4 regions of the Paenibacillus sp. FSL R7-0048 genome follow, and region 2 is predicted to be linked to each of the others. Evidence: riboswitches for the same ligand, from Rfam matches in the RefSeq annotation. Region 2 holds a riboswitch; each other region holds the start of a gene.
What was found. A riboswitch is a leader RNA that binds a small molecule or an ion and turns the genes downstream of it on or off. The one in region 2 is predicted to bind cyclic di-AMP.

Region 1: it holds a riboswitch for cyclic di-AMP, as region 2 does, so the genes downstream of both, NSQ91_RS00545 (C40 family peptidase) here and NSQ91_RS02750 (hypothetical protein) in region 2, are expected to answer to the same signal.
Region 3: it holds a riboswitch for cyclic di-AMP, as region 2 does, so the genes downstream of both, NSQ91_RS11450 (KamA family radical SAM protein) here and NSQ91_RS02750 (hypothetical protein) in region 2, are expected to answer to the same signal.
Region 4: it holds a riboswitch for cyclic di-AMP, as region 2 does, so the genes downstream of both, NSQ91_RS00190 (3D domain-containing protein) here and NSQ91_RS02750 (hypothetical protein) in region 2, are expected to answer to the same signal.

The regions. Positions count from the first base shown of each region.
Region 1 is NZ_JBBORF010000001.1:112,212-118,284, forward strand. It holds gene NSQ91_RS00530 (c-type cytochrome) at 1-221, opposite strand, end outside; gene NSQ91_RS00535 (GNAT family N-acetyltransferase) at 349-834, opposite strand; gene NSQ91_RS00540 (C40 family peptidase) at 1,024-1,515, opposite strand; cyclic di-AMP (ydaO/yuaA leader) riboswitch at 1,521-1,663, opposite strand; gene NSQ91_RS00545 (C40 family peptidase) at 2,026-2,454, opposite strand; cyclic di-AMP (ydaO/yuaA leader) riboswitch at 2,512-2,650, opposite strand; gene NSQ91_RS00550 (hypothetical protein) at 2,869-3,699, opposite strand; gene NSQ91_RS00555 (M1 family metallopeptidase) at 3,711-5,717, opposite strand; gene NSQ91_RS00560 (YwhD family protein) at 5,821-6,073, shown strand, end outside.
Region 2 is NZ_JBBORF010000001.1:620,784-626,856, forward strand. It holds gene NSQ91_RS02725 (ABC transporter permease) at 1-324, shown strand, start outside; gene NSQ91_RS02730 (hypothetical protein) at 356-547, shown strand; gene NSQ91_RS02735 (hypothetical protein) at 1,128-1,580, opposite strand; gene NSQ91_RS02740 (hypothetical protein) at 1,621-2,142, opposite strand; gene NSQ91_RS02745 (hypothetical protein) at 2,157-2,711, opposite strand; cyclic di-AMP (ydaO/yuaA leader) riboswitch at 2,780-2,944, opposite strand; cyclic di-AMP (ydaO/yuaA leader) riboswitch at 3,364-3,553, shown strand; gene NSQ91_RS02750 (hypothetical protein) at 3,804-4,220, shown strand; gene kdpF (K(+)-transporting ATPase subunit F) at 4,347-4,424, shown strand; gene kdpA (potassium-transporting ATPase subunit KdpA) at 4,437-6,073, shown strand, end outside.
Region 3 is NZ_JBBORF010000001.1:2,635,595-2,641,667, forward strand. It holds gene NSQ91_RS11445 (helix-turn-helix transcriptional regulator) at 1-426, opposite strand, end outside; gene NSQ91_RS11450 (KamA family radical SAM protein) at 560-1,735, opposite strand; cyclic di-AMP (ydaO/yuaA leader) riboswitch at 1,867-2,010, opposite strand; gene NSQ91_RS11455 (AraC family transcriptional regulator) at 2,059-3,726, opposite strand; gene NSQ91_RS11460 (ABC transporter substrate-binding protein) at 3,866-4,891, opposite strand; gene NSQ91_RS11465 (HAD family hydrolase) at 5,418-6,073, shown strand, end outside.
Region 4 is NZ_JBBORF010000001.1:39,957-46,029, reverse strand. It holds gene yabG (sporulation peptidase YabG) at 1-507, opposite strand, end outside; gene rsmA (16S rRNA (adenine(1518)-N(6)/adenine(1519)-N(6))-dimethyltransferase RsmA) at 672-1,556, opposite strand; gene rnmV (ribonuclease M5) at 1,553-2,104, opposite strand; gene NSQ91_RS00190 (3D domain-containing protein) at 2,281-3,447, opposite strand; cyclic di-AMP (ydaO/yuaA leader) riboswitch at 3,733-3,962, opposite strand; gene NSQ91_RS00185 (TatD family hydrolase) at 4,161-4,931, opposite strand; gene NSQ91_RS00180 (HD domain-containing protein) at 4,983-6,073, opposite strand, start outside.

The sequences.
Region 1 (6,073 bases), 510 kb from region 2:
TTCTGAAGACTTGGTCCAACTCCACCTTGAAGCTGATCGCCGTGACAGGTGATACAGCTGGCTTTCACGGTTGCTTCTGCCTTTGCCGCGTCCAGTTGAACTACCGGCATCGTGGGCTTATTTTCTTCCGCTACCTCTTCTTTACCCGGAAGTGTAAACATGAGTACTACCGCAAAGGCACAGGCGGCAAAAAACAAACCGCTCATGATCCATTTCTGCATCCCAATTCGTCCCTTCTATGTAAGCTGCTCCCTACATTATAGCTTATGGTGAAGCGTTATCATAGGGTTTGTGACAAAAAAATGAACGAGAATACAATCATTCTTATGAAATATATGGTATTTAATATCATTTGTCATAGACCATGCAATAAAAAGGTTTGTCTCCTGTAGGTGTGCGGCGTTCATACGTATCTGTAATCGTAAATCCACATTTTTGATAAGTTCGAATGGCGCGTTGGTTCCAGGTCAGGACTTCCAGATCTATCTCACGATCAGGATAACGATTCAAGGCTGTCTGGACGATTGCATCTACGAATAGTTTGCCTAAACCATGGCCGCATAGATCGGGGCGCATCCCAACTCCTAAACGAACGACTCCTTCCATCGGGAACAACTGTGCGAATCCGCACAAAACCTCTTGTTCATTTAATATGGAGATATATTGTTCCTTCCGGAGCTGCGGATCACCAAACTCGATGCCAAGAGCCTGCATCTGCTCCCACGGCATCCAGCCATAAATATTATATGGAGGCGTATAGCTCCACTTACAAATAGCTTCTCCGTGAATTGCCTCCATAGGAACTACATGAAAAGTTACCGAGGGATTTATCATAAAGTCAACGATCTCCTTTCACGAGGACATTGCTATATTACTAATTATATACAAAATGGGGGAGGTTCGACTCAGAAACTTTATATGAGAGGAATGTTTTACAAATTATGAGAGGGGTAAATAAGTAATAAGACAAAAAAACAAGCTCTCCTCCAAGAGTTACCTTGGAAAAGAGCCTATGTACGTTACTTATTGAACATCATCATTGTCTTCCGATTCAGCAGCAACCGATTGGTAAGCGTCTGTGCTCATAATGCGCTTAGCACCAACGTAGCGTTTCACGTAGTAGCTATCACTCAGAGAGCTAATCGTAACACCGCGTGAGGTAGAAGCGTGTGCGAACTTACCTTCACCGACATAAATGCCGACATGGGAGACACCTTTGCCACTTGTATTGAAGAATACAAGATCTCCGGCTCTTATATCATCACGGGAGATTGCTGTGCCCATTTGATATTGGGAACCTGATTGGTGTGGAAGGTTAATGCCAATCTTATCAAACACATACATTGTAAATCCGGAGCAATCAAATCCGTTAGTGGATATACCGCCGGATACGTATTTAGTACCGATGGCCTTGTCAATCACTTTATCCATTTTGGAATCTGCGAAAGCGCTTCCTGCTCCGATGGTGAGGATGATGGAAAAGCTTAGTACTGCTGCTGCTAACTTCTTCTTCAAAAGTGTATACCCCTTCCAAATGCCTACGAGGTTAGCTTAAGGGTTCGGTTGAAGGTCCCCTATGACCCCTCTATATAATGGAGGTCAATTCACCCAAAGTTGGTTCCCCCGTTTTCCTAATAGTTAGGAAACTCGGCTCATACTGTTGATTAGGATTAGCTTGTAATCAATACATGACAAAACCTTTGTAAATAACAACTTAATGATTACAAAAATGTTACTAAAATCTCACTGCGCTAATTGTAACAAACAGAAAGCCGCTTGGCAATCGTTTTTAACATATTAATGCAGAAAAATTGGCATTTTTACGGTAGAAAGGCATATGTAAGCGTTAATAATGACCTAATTTTTAATATAATTGCAATTTTTATCAAATAAACGTGTTTCAATTGGGCTCTAATAGTGTAAAAATATATTATGGAAAAAAGAAAAACCCGAATTTGATTACGGGAATAATCAGATTCAGGTTCATATAGTTGTAATTATGAGGTTATAGTTGTGAGGAAGGTTTCAATCGAAGGCTACAGCTTGATAAGCTGAAGTACTCATTACTCTTTTAGCGCCAACATAACGATTGGCCCAGTAGGCCTGACTGAGTGAAGTGATGGTCACTCCACGCGAAGAGGACGATTGTGCGAATTTTCCGTTTCCAACATAAATGCCGACATGGGATACTCCATTGCCAAGTGTGTTAAAGAACACTAGGTCACCAGAACGCAGATTGCTTTTGGATACAGCAGTTCCAACGCTATATTGAGCTTTTGATGTACGAGGTAAAGTAAGACCCACATTCTTGAATACATATTTTGTAAATCCAGAGCAATCAAATCCGGCAGTGCTTGTACCTCCGGTTTTATAGGCAACTCCAATAGTCTTTGAGATTACAGTGTCCATCTTAGAGTCGGCAAAGGCGCTTCCTCCACCAATAGATAATGCCATTACAAGTCCTAGCGCCGCAGCGACGCATTTTTTTCTTAAATTATGTCTTTTCAAAAGATGTACTCCTTCCAAGGCCTGCGAGGTTAGCTTAAGGGTTCGGTAGAAGATTCCCTATGATCCCTGTAAAGCGAGATCAATTCACCCAAAATATGGTTCCCCCACTTCCCGGTGCAAAGGAATTAGGCGTGTTAAGCACCAAGAGAATGACGTTTCGACAGTTACACTTACGATAAATACATTTAGTTATGTAGGAATCGTTTCAATTGATTACAAAATTGTTACTAATAGCACAGGACTTATTGTAACAGAGCTTTTATGATTTTGCAAATACTCTTAAGTTATCCGTAATGAGAAAAAGTCCCAGCTCCTGAATACAGGAATTGGGACCTTTTTATTATGTCAAATAAGGTTAATTTATTGTGGAAATGCTTTGCTACACCATAGATGATATTGTGCAGAGATTCCCCACATTTTTAAGAGCGTAGAAGGTAGTGGTGAGATTTGCCGTATTATAAGTGCCGGCAGGCCGGGACAGAACAGACCCGTCAGTCCGCACACTAGCAGTAAGAGCAAGCCTCCCGCACCAAGTACAATGGAAACACCTATAGCAGGAATCAGTGACCGCAAGCAGATGAACAGTGAGGAGAACATTCCTGTACCGCCGGTGTAACCAAACTGCATATATAGAAGAAACAGGCGCACGATAAAAATATATATAAGCCATGCCAATACGTATGGTACTAAATGAAGTAACAAAGTGTAGTTAAACAAAGAGGATAAGAACAGCCCGTACATTTTTGGAGCAAGCCAGTAAAGCGGCAGCAGGGTCAGAACCCATTCGATTAGGCTAAAGACTAAGACAGGTAGTCCATAGATCTTCATGCCAGGGAAAAAGAACAGTCCGCGCTCGCCCCTTCGCTCCTGGTGGAGCTCATGCAGCAATCCTGCCCTTATGAAAGGAGAAAGCAGAAGTCGCAAGACAACAAGTCCTAGAAGCATCCATAACCAAGTGCGTATCGCAGGGTCAGTATTCAAGCTGAACTGTCCCTCGATATAATACAACAGTCTGCCCATACCGCTGCCGCCGGCGTCTTTATCTGGATAGCGCAGTAGAATTGGAATAATAGCAGATCGGATGAAACCATACATAAAGTAGCCCCAGAGCAGTCGGTAGATGAAGAGCAGAATTAAAATATAAAATTGCTCCTTCATGCTTTGCCAGCCGCGGGTTATCGATGTTCTCACAATCATTCACCTCACCAGACAAGAGTTCCGAGCACGGTTTCAAGTAGTTTAGTTACACTTAACGTCCAGCGAGAGAGCGTCTTGTGCTCTATTTCCGCCAGCCTAAAGTTGTTTAAATGTTTGCTCTCCAATAAGATGGAATGCTCAGGGTCAATCTCAGCAGAGAGAAGAGGCTTATCGCTTAACAATTGAAACGTAGTCTCTGCTCCTTCACCGTTCCAGACCCGCTGCACCGAAGAGCTGTCGGCGAATGTGAATTTCACGGGAACATCATCGTAATGGCTCCCTTTATTTGAAATCTTCACTAATGATTCGTAGCTTTGAGCATCGCCGCTGTTATTTTTTTTAAAAGTAATCGTATCTACTGAGAAGTCAGGCGCACCATCACCATAAATATAGTCATCGAAATAGGCCTGCCATGATTTTTTGGTTACCTTCTCAACGACTTTCTGAAAATCTGACGTAGCGGGATGCTGGAAACGGAACTTACGAGCGTAGGAGGACATGATGTTGTTCATTGCTTTGGTACCTACCTGGCGTTCGATATCTTTAAGTACAAGCTTGCCGCGGATATAAACATTTCGGCTATAGGAATCAGCCCCTGCATATTTCCACGTTTCCAGATTTAACGGCTCAGGTATAGTCACCAGGCTGGCCTGTAAAGGCAAATTAGACTTGATACCGTATTCTTGTTCCATAAGTCTGTCTTCGGCATAGGAAGTAAAGCTTTCATCCAGCCAGGCCTCCTCGAATTCATTGCTGGCTACCATACCGTAGAAGTATTGATGGCCGATCTCATGAATGACGGTTCTTTCAAGTGAGGTATCTGGAGAAGAATCCGCGGCCCCAAAGGCTGTAATAAGGGTAGGATATTCCATTCCTCCCGCGCCGTTTCCCTCCTTAGGTGGGACGATAATAGACAGCGTAGAGTAGGGATAAGGGCCATACCATTTGCTGAAGTAGGTCAGGGCAGCCTTGGCAGCTTGAAGGTAACGCTCTTGTAAGTCTTTGTGCAGTGGGTCGAGATACACCTTAATTCGTACTCCAGGCACTTCCGGCGTAGAGAAAGCTTCCTCTGCTACTGTAAAATCAGGGGATGCAGCCCAAGCGAAGTCGTGGACATCATCGGCGTAGAACTGATATATTTTTTGATCTTGTTTGAGCTTGGCATTTTTTACAGGAAATCCGGTCGCAGCCACCGTATAGTTGGAAGGAACGGCAATCGTTACATTAAAGATGCCAAAATCACTGTAAAACTCAGAGGTCCCGTGATACTGATGCAGGTCCCAGCCTTCTTCTTTAACTCCGCGTGTGCCCTTAGGCTCGTATACACTAAGCTTAGGGAACCATTGCCCAGCCATAACGAAGTTACCTGAAGCACCCATGCGAGCAAAGATTTTGGGCAGCTGGACTTCATACTGAAGCTTAAGTGTTACACTTTCCCCGCCATTAACAGGCTGAGGAAGATGTACCTTTAGAAGCGTCTTATCGTTGATATTGCCGTCATCAGGTTGGACATATTGCACTCTTTGCATTAGCGAAGTTCCCTCTGTCGTGCGCAGATCGGTCAGCGTCATATTTCCGAAGCCGTTCTCAGGCATGCTGTCGCCTCTGAGCGTCCCCCCGGATTCCTTCATAAAGGTGGTATCTGATGAGGCAAATGCATTTGGATACATGTGAAAATATAAATCACTTACTGGCTTTACTCCGGGGTGTGTCCAGGTTACTGTCTCAGAAGCTTTTAAGGTTTCTGTGTCAGGAACAAGCTGGACATCAATGTGATACTCGACTACCCGCTGGCTTAAAGCCTCCTCTGCCGGGACGGGGGCGCTCTCAGGCAATACCTGCTGTGGTACGGCTGCAGGCGCTGTGCCGCTGGAGGACTTGGCCTCTTTTGAAGCAAAGCTAGTAACAGAAGCTGTTGAGCTATCCCCTGAAAAGGCCCATATTCCTCCTCCCAGCAGCGCGAGGATGGCCAGGGTCGCAAAGATGATGTACTTTAATGACAGTGACTTCATAGTGTGATTCCTCCCGTGACAAGCATCTACGGGATGTATATGTTTGCAATCGCCGCATTATTAGCTAAAATTAAATTATTCGTAAGAGGAAGGGTGTGCACTCGTGGACAACATACAACCGGAGGGCAAGAAACAGATTGCCTTAAATATTGTGAACGCTAAAAGTAAACATAAAGGCTTTGGAGCAGGCTCTATAGATCTCAACAACGTTTCACCTGTCATTATTGATGGTGATGTGGCGGTTATTGATATCGGTGCCATGCATGCCAAGAGCAAGGTGGAAAAAGGAATTAAATTTTCCATGAATCGTGAAGATGTACCGAATGGAAGACAGGTTTGGGTGGTATGGGTAGCGG
Region 2 (6,073 bases):
GATCTCGGTCAGGCGGTAATGCCAATCATGATGTTAGGCTTCGTAGCGTTCTATGTTCCACTGTTCAGTATCTCCAATGCAGATACTCTAGTGGTTAAGATAGCGAGTTATGTGCCTTTCACCTCACCATTGACGATGCTGCTCCGAATTGGTGTCGGCGAGGTGGCGATCTGGCAAGTCATTGTATCGCTGCTGATCCTGCTTGTGACTACCTTCATCTTCGGATGGCTGGCAGCCAAGATCTATCGTACCGGCGTACTGATGTACGGCAAACGCCCAAGTATTAAAGAAATCAGAAAAGCAATGAAAGCTTACAAGATCTAAGAAGACCTCATATAACTTTTAAGGAGTGCTAATGATGTCTACAAGCGAACAATATACCATTATGCTTTTAATGAGTTCGGTATCGCTGGCTACGGTTAGTAGAATGCTTCCGGATGGCTCCACTTTTATGGATTTCGTTCAAGGCGTATTGACTGGTGTTGCTATAGTGGGGATGTTGGCAGGATTGTGGATGTACGGTAAGGCGCGTAAGAGTAAAGTGTAATAGTAGGAACTGAATTTTCGGGGGTATCCTAACAACCATTTATGGTTGTTGGGATATCCCCGTTTTTGAGTTGGCAATCTCTTTGTATACGAGCTGATATAGCTAACGGACCCAGCAGCACTTAAATGCAACAATCATCGAGATTTAGCAAGATATCGGACACTATAGTCGCTATTGGCATGAAAAATGGTGAATTAGTAGCTCTTTTAACCAAATAGTTGCACTGGAGTCCGATACTATGCTCAAAAGGCGATAAACGTGTAAGTAACGTCATCTGGGTCCGTAAGCCTTGGTGGAAGATGATTAGGGCTTGCTTTAAGACGATCCGAGACGCTCATCGCTCGAGATTTTTACTTTCGGACTCAGAAGGCGTTATTTGGCGATTTCAAGGTCTTTTGAAGGGGGTGCGGACTCCAGTGATGCTATTGAGTGGAAGTAGGCGTATATTTGGTGCTCTATAAACAATTAGTGACTCTGGAGTCCGAACGCCGGCCATATTTGTGGAAAAGCTTCAATTAAAGGCTCCTGAGTCCGTTAGATGCTTCATGCGCTTAAAGATTGTCTGAATTCTAGTCAGTGACTAAATTATAGAAAGATTTGCGCTCGTTAGTATATCCGTTTGGGTGGTCATCTGCTCCCGTACAGCTCTAAGCTGTGTTTTCAGTGCGGGAACACTTTTTTGCAGAATAATGCTTATTTGAGAAAGAGGCAGCTTTAGACCGTACCACATGACCTTCACAAGCTGTTCCTCCCAAGGTAATGCCTTAGCCGATAGAAGGGAGCGCCGGGCAAAAGAATCAGCACACTGGTGAATACAAGTGCGGTAAGCGTGGATAGAGAATAACTGAGGATCGAAATCATCCTGACGATATATTTTATGAAGCTCTGTGAAGGTGCGGATAGTAATCTTGTCTGCCTCATTAGATTGTTCTAACAACATGGAACTAAGTACGTAGACTTCATTAGTATACTTTTGGACATACTCTGCAAATTTAGTACTGTAGGTGGACTCGGGAGGTAAGGGGTCAGGCATGGTGAACACGATCCTTTCAGAATGAGAGATTTGCTTGAATCTATAATATAGAAAAGTAAGAGATGGATTTATTGATAAGATCGGCGGTGTCTGGTTCCGGGCAACTGTGTTTCTGCTGGGAGGCAGTGGATAAAGCTTTTGAAGGCTTGTAGTAGAGCCGTTCACTTCTGGAATTGCTCCCCCCTGCTGCAACACTGTACAGACGCCCTTGCTGAATATGCCCTGCCAAGGATTTACCCTGGAGCTTGGCCTTTAAATCCTGCAAAGCACCCTGAACTAGCTCAAGCTTAACCTGCTCCCAATCTGAACCTTCGCGGCGGACCTTATCCAGCGCTTCCTCAAGACGGCAATGACAGATAGCCCGTAAAAAAGAACTCCATTTAATGAGATCGAAATTTTTGGTGTTGGCAGAAATCAGACAAGCCCCCCAACTGCAGCCTCCCTTACAGGTGAGCTTCAGAATACCATAACGGCAGCCTTCAGCCCCTTCCATTCCATAGTGAATAGGCTCGGGTTCATCCAATACAAATACTTCAATGCGGGATAGTCTGCGCTGGTCCATAGTAGGGTTCCTCCTTAGATTTCCAAAAGCTTTAAGTCAACATGATGAGTGACACTAGCCTTTTCTACACAAGCGAGCATCTCCATTTTATTCTCACAGACTGCGGTATGCTCTAGCCATAGTCGGAACTTCTCTTTTCGTATAACAGATAGATGTAAGGGAAAGGTGCTGCGGGATCTCAAGACATACCAACCGGCGCTTACATCTTTCCAAGGCTCCTTGAAGGCTGTAAACCACGGGAGCTTTTGGTGTGATGACCAATCCTGCTGCTGCTGTTGTTCTCGAATTTTTTTATATATCTCATATACAATCTTAGAGTCTAAACAGTCTTTACAAGAAGAAGGTGTGCTGAACTGGCGAAGGGCTTGGATCTGGTTCTGGCCAAATGCATAGCCTACAATGTACCTGTGATTATGTTCTTCGAACCACAAGGCCCCGAAACAAACGTAATTTAGACTTATCGGCTCAAGCAGCCCTTGATGTATCCCTAAATAATAGTGCTTCAAAACATTCACCCCATCCAGCGTGCTATCACCTAATAAGCTCAGGTAACGCAAAAACCGCAGCAAGAGGAGGACCTCTGCTGCGGTTTTGGATTACAGGCAGATATACCTGGGCCAAAGCGTGGCGGATCAAGGGTCTCTCTCTTTACGCTTACGAGGTTAGCTGTCGGATTCGGACGGTGAGAGTCGCCCTACCTATTGAGACTTATGCAGTCTCCTTTGGATTCACCCCAAGTAGGCCAGGTGGCCTGATGGTTCCCCCGTTCCCTGCGAATGCAGGAACTCAGCGTTGATTGTTTTTTATGAATTAGATTCAACCCGAATCATACTCTTTTCAAGATTTTCTGTAAAAAACGGAAAATGTTCTTTTAGAGCAATTTTAACCATATCCTGCCGACTACGACTGAAAAACGAGGTAAATAGGTATTTATGGCGTGTTATCGCGCCTCTTTCTCGCTCAGCCTCAGCTTCTTGCGTTTCTACCTATAATGGGAATTTGCAGTATTTTCGCTCTAAAAAGGTGAATAAAATCACATGGGTTATAGATAGCGATTAAACGCTCCAAACTCGAGTAAACAAGAGATATAGAGAGATTAGATATCAAGTAAGCGCTATCTAATGGGAAAATAGTTTTTAATTTGCATTATTTTGGCATCATTCAGGTTTTACAAGTCTTCGTGCATAAGAGTATGATTACTCCTGTTTCAACGACAATCGAATATTTGATCCGCTTAATTTCCGGTAAGGAAAGCGGGGGAACCAACAATCGGCAGCCGATGTGAGAGTCGGAAGCCGATTATGGGGTGAATCCTGTAGAGGGTGCGAGTGAGCTCGCATCTATACAGGTAGGGCGACTCTCACCGCCCGAATCCGACAGCTAACCTCGTAAGCGTATGGAGAGAGGATGAGTGCAATGTGACCGCTAGCGAGCCACAGAGGAGATCCTTTGTGGCTTTTTGCTGTGCTCTTAGAAGCAAAGCATTTATGGAGGCCTCCCCTAAGAGGTCGCTAAATTCATCATTAGCGGTATTTGTAAGGCAGCGTCTAATGACGTGACACAACCGAGCTTTAGGTTGTGCCCGAAAATGACGATAGGTCAACATCCTTTCGGAGATTTTCGTTGCCTCCTTGTTGTAAATGAGCAGGAGGAGAAAAAAGATGACGGATCAGAATGAATATGTGCTTGTATGTGCGCCTACAAAGGCGGGAGAACATTTCATTAAACTTCTGAAGTTCAGGGGTATTAAGATGGCGGGATTAACCAACAATGTGGCTGAGAAAGCTTTACTTGAGGAGCTCGGGATTGAGCATGTTATTCTAGTGGATACCCGCCATCAGAGCACTTGGTTTCGCCCATCGTTCCCGGTAGGCAGGGTATATCTGTTTGAGAGCAGCTTTCCGCTTTGCTGCCGCTATATTCAGATGTGCCGTACCTGGACGACACAGCCGATTTTTGTGATTACAAGTTCAATAAATCCTAGATTGGTCTATAAAAGACTTGGTGCGAGCTATGTAATCTATTCCCATAGTGGTGATGCTGATTTTCTAATCGATAGATCACCTCATCAAGGATAATGGAAGGAGTGCGGAAGATATGATGGATCTGTATATGGTGGCTTCGTTAGCTGTAATTTACGGGTTATTTTATGGCTTTATGCGCTGGTGCGCAGGTGTAGTTGAGGATACGGGGAGGGATAAGCTGTGATTCTAGTAATCGCTGTTACCCTACTGTTGTTTATATATCTGGTTTACGCGTTGATTCATCCTGAGAAATTTTAAGGAGGGGCATTCATGGGCATTTTGCAAATAGTCGTCGTAATTGTAATTCTCATCTTGCTGGTCAAGCCGATGGGAACGTATTTATATCATGTATTTTCTAACGAACCGAATCGTACGGATCGCTGGTTTGCAGGCACAGAGAAAGGTATTTATAAGCTGATCGGCCTGAAAAAACGGGACGGAATGTCCTGGAAGAAGTATGCACTCAGCTTTGTTCTAACTAATATCGTACTGGTTGCTTTCAGTTATATTTTTCTAAGATTACAGCGGGGATTGCCGCTGAACCCGAATGGAATTGCCGATATGGAACAGACGCTTTCATTCAATACGGTGATCAGCTTTATGACCAATACGAACCTGCAGCATTATAGCGGGGAGACGGGACTATCGTATTTTTCACAAATGGCAGTCATCACGATGATGATGTTCACGTCTGCAGCGAGCGGATTTTCTGTTGCGGTTGCTTTTGTCAGAGGGATTACAGGACAGAAATCAGTCGGGAACTTTTTCGAGGACTTCGTAAAAGCACATATTCGTGTATTCATTCCATTAGCTCTGTTAGTTTCATTGGTGCTGGTAGGATTGCATGTGCCACAAACGCTCAAGCCATCGCTTGAGGTCACTACACTTGAAGGGCAGACGCAACAAATCGCTATCGGTCCAGTCGCTTCTTTGGAATCAATTAAACACTTAGGTACGAATGGTGGCGGCTTCTTCGGAGCCAATTCAGCACATCCTTTTGAGAACCCTAATCCACTTACGAACGTTCTGGAGATTCTCTCTATGTGGATGCTGCCAGCCTCTTTGCCATATATGTACGGATTGTTCGCTAAGAACAAACGTCAGGGCTGGGTGATTTTCACAGCAATGATGACCTTGTTCGTACTACTGCTGGGATTGAATTATTATGCGGAAACCAAAGGCAATCCAGCTATCAATACGCTGGGGATCGAGTCTTCGCAAGGCAGCATGGAAGGTAAAGAGGTACGTTTTGGTATCCCGCAATCTTCGTTGTTCACTTCGGTAACAACGGCAGCTACGACAGGTAGTGTTAACAATATGCATGATACGCTGACACCGCTGGGTGGCATTACCCCTCTGGCCCTAATGATGCTCAACAACGTCTTCGGGGGAAAAGGTGTCGGACTAATCAATATGCTGATGTATGCCATCATGGGTGTCTTCTTATGTGGACTAATGGTTGGCAGAACACCAGAGTTTCTCGGGCGAAAGATAGAAGCCAAGGAGATGAAGCTAATTGCGATTGCTATCCTTGTGCATCCGTTCATTATCCTTGTACCAACAGCAGGTGCGTTCTTAACGGACTTGGGCAACGGTTCCATCACGAATCCCGGATTCCATGGACTTAGCCAAGTGTTATATGAATATGTCTCTTCTGCCGCGAACAATGGTTCAGGATTTGAAGGGCTTGCGGACAACACCACCTTTTGGAATGTTACAACCGGGATCGTAATGCTGCTTGGCCGTTATGTCTCTATAATCGCGATGCTGGCAGTTGCAGGCTCACTGATCCAGAAGAAGCCAGTTCCTGAGACGATTGGCACATTCCGCACAGACAATGGTCTGTTCACCGGAATTCTGATTGGTACCGTAGTAATTATCGGGGCTCTGACGTTTCTGCCAGTCAT
Region 3 (6,073 bases), 2.0 Mb from region 2:
GACAACATTTCGTTCCGCTATAGCCGCACGTAAAAGAGGAAGTGCGTCAGGATCCGTACGCCGGGTTTCAAGATCCACCGCGAGACTAGAGGTCTGTGGCTCCGTTCCAATCGTTTGCAGCCGTTCAATGGTTCCTTGCGTATGCTCATCTTCAAACACGGAAGAAAGACTGTTCAGTACAGTAATCAGAGAAGTGACATCATACGAACGGAGCAGGCTTTTATCCATTTTATATCCGTCCATAATGCCATATCCACCTTTAGTTCCCTGATACGATACGACCGGGATGCCAGCGGCACAAATCACATCGATATCTCTATAGATCGTTCGCTGGGAAACCTGAAACTCTTCAGCCAGCTTGGAGGCAGATAAAACTTCGTGGTTCAATAGCTTGTAGATCATAGAAATCAATCGTTCCAATTTCATGTGTGCATTCCCACCCATTAGTCCATTTCGTGTTACAGCGTGATTATATCATAGAATTTTTCGGGCAAATTTTGGGCGGGAGGAGTTTTGTTGTTGGCGATGAAGAAATATTCTATGACAGAGTCGATTAAATCTATTTACAGATTAAATCCGCAGGCTCGCCTGATAAATCATTAACAGAAATAATAGCATCGTTTTTTTTCACAGGTGGGGTCCAATATTGCTCATTCCCAGGCAGGTCATCGAACCATTCGGCGTCCTTTGGACAATCTAGAATCATAAATTTTCCGTATTCCTGATCTCTGGATTGATGGTATTTGAGATAGGCTTTTCCGTTATCAATGGCGAGAATTTCTATTTTTCCTGAGGTGTGGCTCATGGATAAGCGTACTCTTTTGCCAAGTCCTGAGGTTCTGGCTTTGGCTTCTTCTACAATTTGATAGACTTGCTCGAGCGGTAATACGAAATCCCGGTTTCCGGCTACGGGCCGGTTCACAAAGAAGTAGTAGGGTGTAACGCCAGCCCATGAAAGCCGGTCCAGTAGTTCCCCTAAAATAACGGGATCATCGTTGATGCCTTTGAGGATGGGGGTCTGATTTACGACAATTGCCCCTGCGTTGTGGAGAGCTTTAAATGCTTTTTTGGCTTCAGGTGTGATTTCACGAGGATGATTGATGTGCGCCATAACATAGATTCGTTTGTCTTCGGTAGAGTAAGTACGAATCAGCTCCAGCAGTTCTTCGTCTTCAGAGATCCGCATTGGATTAAATACGGGAATTTTGGAACCCAGTCTAATGATCTTAACATGCTCAATGCTTCTTAGATTTTCAATAATGGATCTTAGCTTCGGTGTGGAGAGAATTAAACTGTCCCCGCCCGTAAGAAGTACGTTGTTAATCTCCGGATTATTTGCGATATACTCCAAGCCCGGAGAGACATCAGCCATCGCCTCTTTCACGTCATTTCGGAACAGACGCTTACGGAAACAGTAGCGGCAATAAGCCCCGCAGACCTCGGATACAATCAGCAGTGCAGTTGTTCTATACTTGTGCTGACAACCAGGTACCACATAATTCGTGTCCTCATCGGAGGCGTCCCAGCGCCCATACTCCAGCAGTTCACCTTCGTTAGGAATAACCAGCTTACGGATGGGATCATTTGGATCATCCCAGTTAATCAAAGACAGATAGTAGTCATTTACACGAAAAACAAATTTGTCCGTAATTTCTTTCAGATTCTCTTTTTCCAGCTCAGACAACATAGCTATTTTGTTAATATCCGTGAAGTACTTTACCTTTTGCACGTACATCTCTCCTTTGTCTCGTAGTGTGAGAAATGAGGGAGCCTTAGTGTCAAAGGCCAATCTACTGCCAGCAGGGTCCAAAAAAGCACAAAAAGAGACCCTTAGCAAGGGTCTCTGGTTATGTAAATAACATGAAAAGCAGACCCATCCACTGCTGACGAGGTTAGCTGACGGACTCGGGTAAGATGGTACCCTACATTCTAATGCTCAATGATTCGCCCCAATTAACTGGTTCCCCCGCTTTTCAACTGTAAAAGTTGGAAATTAAGCGTAGATAAAGTATACCCTATCAAGTTTTGAAAAGTCAAAAGAGAATCCTAGATTCACTTTCAATTGCTAGCGCTACTTCCGCCGAGTAGTTTAGGCAACAGCGTTAGCAGCTTCTCCCGGGTTAACGCATCACTAGAGTTCCATTTGCTTCCGTCGAGCAGATAAACATGTCCCTGACGTACTGCTGGGAGATTGTTCCAAAGTGAACTGTCTAGTAATCGTTCCATCGCAGCTCGCGAGTCTTTGCGTTCCGGAATGAGCATGAAGATATGATCTCCGGCGTAGGCAGGCAGTCGTGTTGGATCAACTTCGGCGAACCCTAACTCTTCGTCCAATATGGCCTGGATCTCTTCGGTCGGTTGTAAACCACATGGGGCATAAAGCGCAGTGGAGAATCCGGACATTCCCATAGCATACAGATGATCTCCATGATCATAGACCAAAGCAGAGGCGGTTTCTCCAACTTGGAGGGTTGTCGTGTAAAGCTGCTGCCACATGGCAGCGTTTTTGATTGTGAATGACTCCAGCCATGCTTCGGCTTCGCGCTGTTTACCTAGCCAACTGCCTAGTGTCCGCATTCGTTTGTCGAGAGATGCAAATGAATCAAAGGTGAGTGTCGGAGCGATACCAGAAACTGCTCTGTAGGCTCTTTCATCACTATTTGCCAAAATGATCAAATCTGGGTTTAGGGAAGCGGTCAACTGCGGGTCCAGTGGAAACCCGACGTTGGCGAGCTTCTTAAGCCGATGTTTATAGACGCTGTTCCGGGCGAACGCTTCATCTCCACCGATAGGCTTTACGCCTAACGCGAGAAGGTCGCCAAGTGTTTCGCCATGATAGACAATACGTTTCGCTCGCTCTGGAATCTCCACCTCATGACCCGTCCAATCCTTGACGGTAAGCTTACGACCTTTCTGATGTGCATATTGTCCGGGTGTAACTCCGGTTTTTTGCCGAAAGCGGCGGCTAAAATAGTATTCGTCCGAGAAGCCGACCAGTCTGGCGATTTCCCGCAGTGGTTCAGTCGATTCCTGCAGGAATCGTTTGGAATGATTAATGCGCAGATCCGTCAGGTATTCAAGCGGCTTTTTACCCGTAAGCTGCTGAAAGATCGGTGTATATTGCCAGATTGATATTCCCGCCAGTTCAGCTAACTGCTTCACGGTGATACTCTCTGTATAATGCTCCTGAATGAATGTTATGGTCTTTTCTACGGATTCCGTAGGACTTGGCAGGTGTTTGGAAGGGTAATTATGCTCAAAAAGTAGCAGCAGCAATTCTTGGAATTTTAATTGTCGCTTGAATTGTTGTACATCATCGGTGTTATTCCTGTTCATGAGCAGGTCTTCGACTAGTCGGATTACCTTGGTGAACGGGTGCACAATTAACTCCCGTCTGCCGGAAAGCAGCTCTCCAGAATATCGTTTAGGATCCTCGGTTGTATAAATTGCTGTAAAGGTGATGAGGTAATAATACAACGTCAGCTCCTGGTTGTCCGTACTATAGGAGATTCCAGGAGATAGTAGATAACATTTATCCGTACTTAGTATCACGCTTTGATCATCGAGGTTCAATTGTCCGTTCCCTCCAGTAAATATGAGAAGGGTATAGTCCTGGGTTGTACGCGTTATAGAGCTTGAATCGGCAGCTTGAATCATCAGTTCGGCCTCGTTTAGCTGAAATAGCAGAGAGTGGAGTGGGGGGCAGGACGATGATGTATGCAGCATGGGTTCAGCCTCCGTTCATTTGGTGAGAATGATTATCAATGAATTCATTGTATATAAAAAAAAGAAGCATATCAACAGCTGTTGACATGCTTCTTGCAGTTTTTTATCAGCCTTGTGTTAAACTCTTCATCACAGAAGGTTAATTCATATTCAATAGCTGTGGAATTTCGCCAAGCAGCCATTCTCTTGTTGTCGCATCACTTGAAGTCTTCATGATGTCTTGTGTATAGACATATCCGTTCTTGACGGCAGGAAGGCTCTTCCAGATAGGGCTCTTTAATAGATTCTCTGTGGATTGTTTTGCTTCTTCTGCCACTGGAGTCAAGAGGAATATCCGGTCTCCGGCATATTCTTTCAGGACTTCCATGGATACTTCCTGGAACCCTTTACCTTCATCAAGGATCGTTTGAATAGCTGGAGTTGCCTTGAAGCCATTCTCCCCATAGAGTACCTGGGAAAGTCCGGTTGCAGCCATTATAAACAGTCTGTCTCCTGGATAATAAGTGAAGACCGCAGCCGTTTCGCCCTCTTTCATGCCTGCGGATTTCAATTGCTTCCACATGTTCTCTTCAGCGGTTTTATACTGCGCAAGCCATGCTTCTGCTTCAGTCGTTTTCCCAACAATTCCACCAATGTCCAGCATACGTTCCTGGAGTGGGGCAAAGGTATCAAATATTATAGTGGGTGCAATTTTGGAGAGCTGTTCGAAATCAGCTTCATCTGTGCCCGCATAGATGATCAGGTCAGGCTGAAGCTCCAATGTTTTTTCCAGATTGATAGGGAAGCCTACATCCTCCACACCTTGTAATTGATCTTCAAAAACCTGGCCTTCACCCATAGAAAGAGGATAACCTACCGCCTGCACACCAAGTGCGAGCAAATCGCCATAAGTTTCTCCAGAATAGATAATTCGCTGCGGATTCACCGGAATCTCTACAGTATGCCCTATGTAATCTGTATAGGAGCGGGTAGTCGCTGCTGCTTCATCTGTACTGCTATCTGAGGGTTCTGCTGAAGGTACCGCGGTTGCAGCGGAAGAGTTCCCGGTTTTGTTCACCGTACTATTGGCAGAGGATTGTTCCTTTGAGTTTCCGCACGCCAGTAGCAATGTACTCAGCAAAAATAGTACACATACCACAGCGAAGGACTGTCGTACCTTGTTCATATCTTATTGCCTCCCTATTATATGTAACGACCACCAATAATGATAATCATTCTCGATTAAAATATATCATAAATTAAAGCCTCTTTTTACTCAATGGACAAAAAATAACCCCGTAATTTGATTTGTACAATCAAGTAAAAAGGATGTGTTTAAAATTATTTTGAATTATTTTTAGCTGCTTGGAAAAATACTCTAAATAACAGCAATCGAGAGAAAGAGAGGGAGCTTGTCTTCATAATAAACTTGGCAAAGGAATCCCTTGAAGCACATAGGATTGTGGTGTTTTTTTGAATCTGATTACTGTTATGTATTAAGAAGTTCAGGTGATGAAAAAATCCAGGTTTGTCCACATTGATTGTAATCGTTATCATTACGTGGCATGTTATCTACCGTGCTTGACGTCAGTAGAAGGGCTTTGTTATGGTTTTTATAGTCAAACGCAAGCCGAAATAGCTTTTTGTAGAATATGCAGAAGGTTTTGCGTAAGATATTCTAACCAAACATAATACGAGGGAGATGGTTGATTGTGATCAAAGGAATTATTTTTGATTTTGACGGAACGATTATCGACACGGAGACTGCTTGGTACACCGCATTTAACGAGGCTTATGCAGAATATGGAGTGGATCTGACGCTTGAACAATATTCCACCTGCATCGGCACGAGCTTGAACAGTTTTAATCCTTATGAATATTTAATGACTGATCTTAAGCTAGCGATTGACAAAGAAGAGTTCAGTAAGGCTGTTAAACAGAGACACAGCAAACTTATGGAGCTTGAAACAATACGACCAGGCATTCAGCATTATCTTGATTCCGCCAAAGCAGCTGGACTGCGCATAGGGCTGGCCTCAAGTTCTTCACTGGAATGGGTGGGAAAATATCTGAATCAATTGGGTATTCGCGAGTATTTCGAATGTGTTCGGACTGCCGACCATGTGGCAAAAGTGAAACCAGATCCGGAGCTATATAACCAAACGTTAGCTTGTCTTGGAATCACAGCTGATGAGGCGGTTGCTATCGAGGATTCACCGAATGGATCTAAGGCAGCGGCAGCAGCTGGCATCCGTTGCATTGTGACGCCTAACGAAATTACTAATTTTCTTGAATTCGATAAGCAGCACCATAAAATTGATAATCTAAGTCTTCTTGAATTTGATCATGTAGTTACTCAACGTTGCTT
Region 4 (6,073 bases), 580 kb from region 2:
TTGCTTCAGTACCCCATCATGACCAGTGATCACTACAATATCTGGGCGTACACGGGGCAACAGCCGGTATAACGTATCAGCCATTGCAGATTCATGAACATGATGCCCTTCAGCGGGAATCCGCAGCTGCTCGTATAAGCTAAGGCTCTTATTCAAATATGCCGGATCGCCATCCAGATGCAGTACTTTACCTGGCACTTCAAAATAAGGAGCTTCCTTGGACGGTGGAGCCCATGTCCCCTCTGTTAGGGTTCCCCCGCTCCGCTGACTTTGCTCCTGACGGTCCTTCCGCAGCTGTGTCAGTGATTCCTTCGCTTTGATCTGTGCTTGCTGTCCCCGTTCCGTTATTCGGGTAGGAGGCACTTGAACCAGGTCATCCAGAGGAGAATCCGCCAACAGGCGGAAATCTGTGCCTTTAATGACGGCTCTATCCTGCACAATATTATCTACACGAAATGTTAAATCACCGCCATAAGATTTGCGAACGACCAAGTCTCCTAAATTCATTACAACCACCACCTCTACCCCATCGTATGGGCAAAGGCCTCAGTTGGTTCATAACTCAACATATTTTTAAAATATAAGAATGTATAATGCTCCACCAGAATAACATCCTTATATTTCTACGAGAAACGGTTGTCGTCCTTAAGACAACAACCGTTTCCTATTGCTTATTCAATTCCAGCGGCTAGCAAAACACCGCTTAAGCGGGCGTATTCTTCAAGACTGAGTGTTTCTCCGCGACGGGTCGGTTCAATACCCGCTTCTGCGAGTAAAGCCTCCAGCTGCTCACGTCCTTGTTCAGGGAAGTAACGAGCCTTCAGATTGTTAGCAATCGTCTTGCGGCGCTGTGTGAAAGAAGCGTGAACCACTTCAAAGAAATGCTTCTCACTCTCCACCTTTACCGGAGGATGCTCTCTAACCTTCAGACGGATAACAGCAGACTCCACATTAGGTTGAGGGATGAATACCGTACGTGGCACGATACAGACGAGCTCAGGCTCGCTGTAGTACTGCACGGCAATGCTAAGACTTCCGTATTCCTTTCCACCTGGAGATGCAGCCATACGCTCCGCAACCTCCTTCTGAATCATTACAACGATGTTATCAAGGGGAAGCTTCTCTTCGAGCAGCTTCATCAGAATCGGAGTAGTCACATAATAAGGCAGGTTAGCAACCACACTGACCTTGTTCACAGTGGTGAAATCTTCCTTGAACATTTCCTGCAAGTTCACATTGAGGACATCATCGTTACGAACCTTAACATGGGGATAGGGGGAAAGTACGTCTTTTAATATTGGAATCAGTCTACGGTCAATCTCTACGGCAGTTACAGCACCCGCTGTTAGTGCCAGACGCTCCGTCAGCGCTCCAATTCCCGGCCCGATCTCCAGCGCCCCAGAATCGCTATCTAGTCCAGCAGCGTCTACAATCTTGTCCAAAATATTTTGATCAATCAAAAAATTCTGTCCCAGGCTTTTCTTGAACTTGAATCCATAACGTTGAATAATCTCTTTGGTCCGTTTTGGAGTCGAAATTTCCTCTCTACCACTCATGAAGTAATGCCTCCCTGATCAATTTGGGCGAGAGCCCCGGCAAATTCCTCCCGCGTAATCCCAAACATCGCCAGCCGCTTGTACAGCTGTTTGCCGTTACAATATCCGATTCCAAGCAAATTACCAAGTGCCATACGTCTTTCAGCAGCCCGAGGGTGTACAAGCATTCCAGCGGCCATAAGATCATCAATACCAATCAAAGCAGGTGCTCCTTCAAAAGAGGTATGTACATTACGCAGCGCATGACGAATCGCCTCTGGCGATGCATTCTCTACACCGATATCCCCTTTTCGAGTTGCGTCCTTCTCTGGAATAAAAGCATGCTTGCAGCCCGGCACCTTCGCTGAAACGATTTTACGAATTCGCTCCCCAGCATGGTCCGGGTCCGTAAGAATAATAACCCCTCTACGTTCCATAGCAAGCGCGATCTTAGCAATTACAGTCCGGTTTACAGCAGAGCCGCCTGTCTCAATGGTATCCGCTTCTACAGCACGCTTAATGGCTACGGTATCGCTTTTGCCTTCAACGACGATTAATTCCTTAATCATATTTCTTGACTCCTTCCAAAAAAAGCAAAAAGAAGAGGATTCGCTCCTCTTCTTTTGGTTAAAGAATGTATAAGTGATGAGCGGTTGCTCTGCGATCAACGAAATGATCATCCAGCGTTCCTTAACGGTTATCATCACTATAGCTTATCAAAGGATTTTTTGCAAAAGCTTCAGTTCTAGTTAAGCTCTGGTTTCACAGGTCCAATCACATAAACGGTACGTGATTTACGGCCGAAATTACGAGCATGGCTCAGGGAATCATAATAGACATCCACTTTATTGCCTTTAATGGCACCGCCAGTATCCTCTGCACGGCGGAATCCAAGCCCATCGATATAAACCCACCAGCCAATAGGAATTACATTCGGATCTACTGCAATTGTACGACCTTCCGTTACGCGTGTTCCGGAGGCAGTTTTAGTACCTATCCCTGGCTCTTCTGACGAATAAGCTGTCATGGAGACGTTCTTAATCATCTTCTTGTACTCAAAGTCTACGCCAGCCTTGCTTGTGACGTTCTTAGTCTTAGCGCTAACTTTAGTCGTTTTGGAGGTAGTGCTTGATTTGGAAGTTGTTGTAGCTTTAGCAACTACAGTAGGCTTAGGAAGTGCTTTAGTACCAACGGCAATGATCTTATCTTTTGTTACCGTTTGTACTTCCTTGCCGATCATGCGCATAGAGGCCAGTTCTCCGTCTTGATAGATCTTTTCAATATGCTGAACCATGACGCCTGGTTTGCCTGCCTGTGCCACTCTAACTGTTCCCACAGTAAGGGAGGGATCTGCTGTCTTAATAACACGGAAAGGTAAGTTAGTTGTTCGCTGTACCGTTTGCTTGTTGATACGAACGATCTTAATCTCCATGTCAGCAGAGATGGTGGTGTCTAACGAAGGAAAAATCTTATCATAGCCTTCTAGGTTGATACCCAGTTTGTCAATCGCTTGACCGATAGTGTCTTCGGTCGTATATAACGTTTTTGTTGCTCCGTCCGCAGTAAGGCTAAATTTCTGCGCACGATTGATAACGACACGGTCACCGTCTTTTATTTCATCACTCAGACCTAAAGATAATTCATCATGCGGCTGCAGCGAAATTTGCTCTTTCTCCAACACATCACCAAGAAGTGCTTCTCGCGTTTCAAGTGTCTGTGTTTGCCCGTCTATTACTAAAACTAATTGTTTATTACTTTGACCGTGTACGTACAGCAGAATTAACAGCGCGATTGCGATTGAAATCACACCTGCAAGTAAAAGTACGCGAGTATTTACTTGCTCCCACCGTAATGCGAAAGACCTGCTGGATGACTGCGAATCATGGGATACCTCTGGTTGGAATAAGCCCATTCTCTCCATCCTCCTTACATAGCCTCGTCGTCAATTTGTATATCATGAGGACTGAATTTCTTTGACGAAACTATTTGAGATTGTCACAGGATACGCACGTATTAACTTAGCGTCTCCTGCTCATGGATCGCCTGCTCGGCACAGCTACTCCTACACCTGTTATATAACAGTATGCGGGCAACATTCAGTTTATTCAAAAATAAAGAAGCCTAAAAAGAGTTCTCTTGAGGACTCTTTCGTGGCTTCTCCGATGTCAGAATACGCGGGAATGTTTGTGCACGAGGTTGCCTCTCTTACTTGCGCTTACGGGGTTAGCTGTCGGGTTCGGACGAAAGAGAGACGCCCTATTTCAGGTCACCCGCTCACGGCGGTTGCCCTTAAATTCACCCCAAAGACCACGTGAAGAAATCAAATATTGTTCTGCGGCAATTCCTAGTCGTATTCAAGATACAGGCATGCGGCAGTTCAATATTGGTTCCCCCGTTCTCCATACGGAGACTCAGCGAGACGATCCATGAATCAATGGCTGTCACAATAACAACAGCTCACATCACTGAAAAGATGATATCCTGTTTTGATGCATGTTGTAAAGGACGATTCAACCACGTTTACGCAAATATATGGTTAAAATATTGTAATAATCAGCCGTTTTTATATTAAAAAAGTTTAATATATCGGCCATTCTCTATTTTTCACCCGTTTTACTCCTGTTTTCAGACAATCCCAAATCGTTCCAGTGCGTTCGCATACGTAATTTTAGCCAATTCTTCCCATGTTAACCCTTTAATTTCAGCCGCAGCCTCTGCTACTAACTTCACATGAGCACTCTCATTTCGCTTGCCTCGGAAGGGGTGTGGAGTCAAATATGGAGCGTCTGTTTCGATCAATAATCTGTCCAATGGCGTCTGTGCAAGCACCTCTTTAGGCACTCTGGCATTTTTGAACGTGATCGGTCCTCCAAATGACAAATGAAATCCTAGATCTAGACACATTTTTGCGGTTTCCCAGCTGCCTGAGAAAGAATGCATTACGCCACCAATTTCATTTGCTTTTTCCTCCCGTAAAATCCGTACGACATCTTCATGGGCATCACGGTCATGTATACAGATTGGCATTTTTAGTTCACGGGCTAGTCCAATTTGTTTGCGGAAGACCTCCTGCTGCACATCCTTGGGAGAGGTATCCCAATAATAATCCAACCCAATCTCTCCGATGGCCACCACTTTCTCATGGCTGCAAAGAGAGGCGATCCAATCGAGGTCCCCCTCTTTCATATCAATCGCATCCTGTGGATGCCAGCCCACCGCTGCATAAATATAATCATAAGATTCAGCCAGCTTCATCGTTGAAGGGATCGTTTCCCGATTAAATCCAATATTGATCATCTTGCTAACTCCGGCCTCTACTGCACGAGCTATAACTTCCTCGCGATCCTCGTCGAATTGAGGCGCATCTAAATGTGTATGTGTGTCGAACAGATACATTTTAAAGCTCACTCCTTGTTGTTTTTATCAATAGTTCCATAAATATTTGTATTATTTTGCAAAAATCTCTGCTACAGAAAAGGGCAACCGTGTAAGGGCTTTTTTCAGCTTATCCTGTGGGAAATATAGGTGATATCTGCCACGATGAATTCCGCTTATTGAGCGCACAATATCCGATACCTCTGAAATTTCCCGCAATTGCTCATTGCGATCAAGCAGTAAAATTTGATTATTGTCGAAGGCTGCTCCTGGACGGAACACATCATAAGGCAAATCTGTCGGATAATCAATCTCTAAGTCATATTCTGGGTTAAGTCCCGCTCCCGCAAAACTGCTGCGGATTTCCGTAATCATATCTGTATCCAAATTCTCGATCTCTACATATTTATACAGTTTACGATGAATAAAACGGGTACACAAGTCGCTTAATAACTCATCTTCTTCAAGTGTCCATTGCATAAAAGCAGTCTGTACCAGTGCCTCATCAAGCATTAAATATTGTTTCACTGTTACTTCTCCTCGAAAGAGATCTTCTAGCGGAGCGATCATAAAGCGAAATTTGTACTCCTCTTGGAACAATTCTTTAGCTCTACGGAAGATTTGACGCAAAATAATTTCAGAGCTGCGCGTCACCGGATGAAAATATACCTGCCAGTACATTTGATAACGCGACATTAAATAATCTTCAATGGCATGCATACCTGATTCTTTTACTACAATCCGCCCATTATAAGGACGAAGCATTCTCAAAATCCGATCAATATCGATGGTTCCATAGTTTACACCTGTATAGTAGGCATCACGCAGCAAATAATCCATACGATCAGCATCCAGCGGACTGGAAACCAAATTGACAACAATTTCATGCTCATATGTCTTAGAGATAACTGAGGCTACTTTACGAGGAAAATCTTCCTCCACATCACGCAATATTTCGGTTATCTCCGTGTCCTCCAAAATAATTCGGCAGGTCCAATCCTCATGGTTCATTTCAAAAGCTTCTTCTATAGAATGTGAAAATGGACCATGCCCTAAATCATGCAGCAAAGCCGCACACAAAGTAAGCAAACTTTCTTCAGGAATCCAATCCTTATACCCGCTGCGCTCAAATTGCGAAATGATTCTGCGTGTAATTTCATATA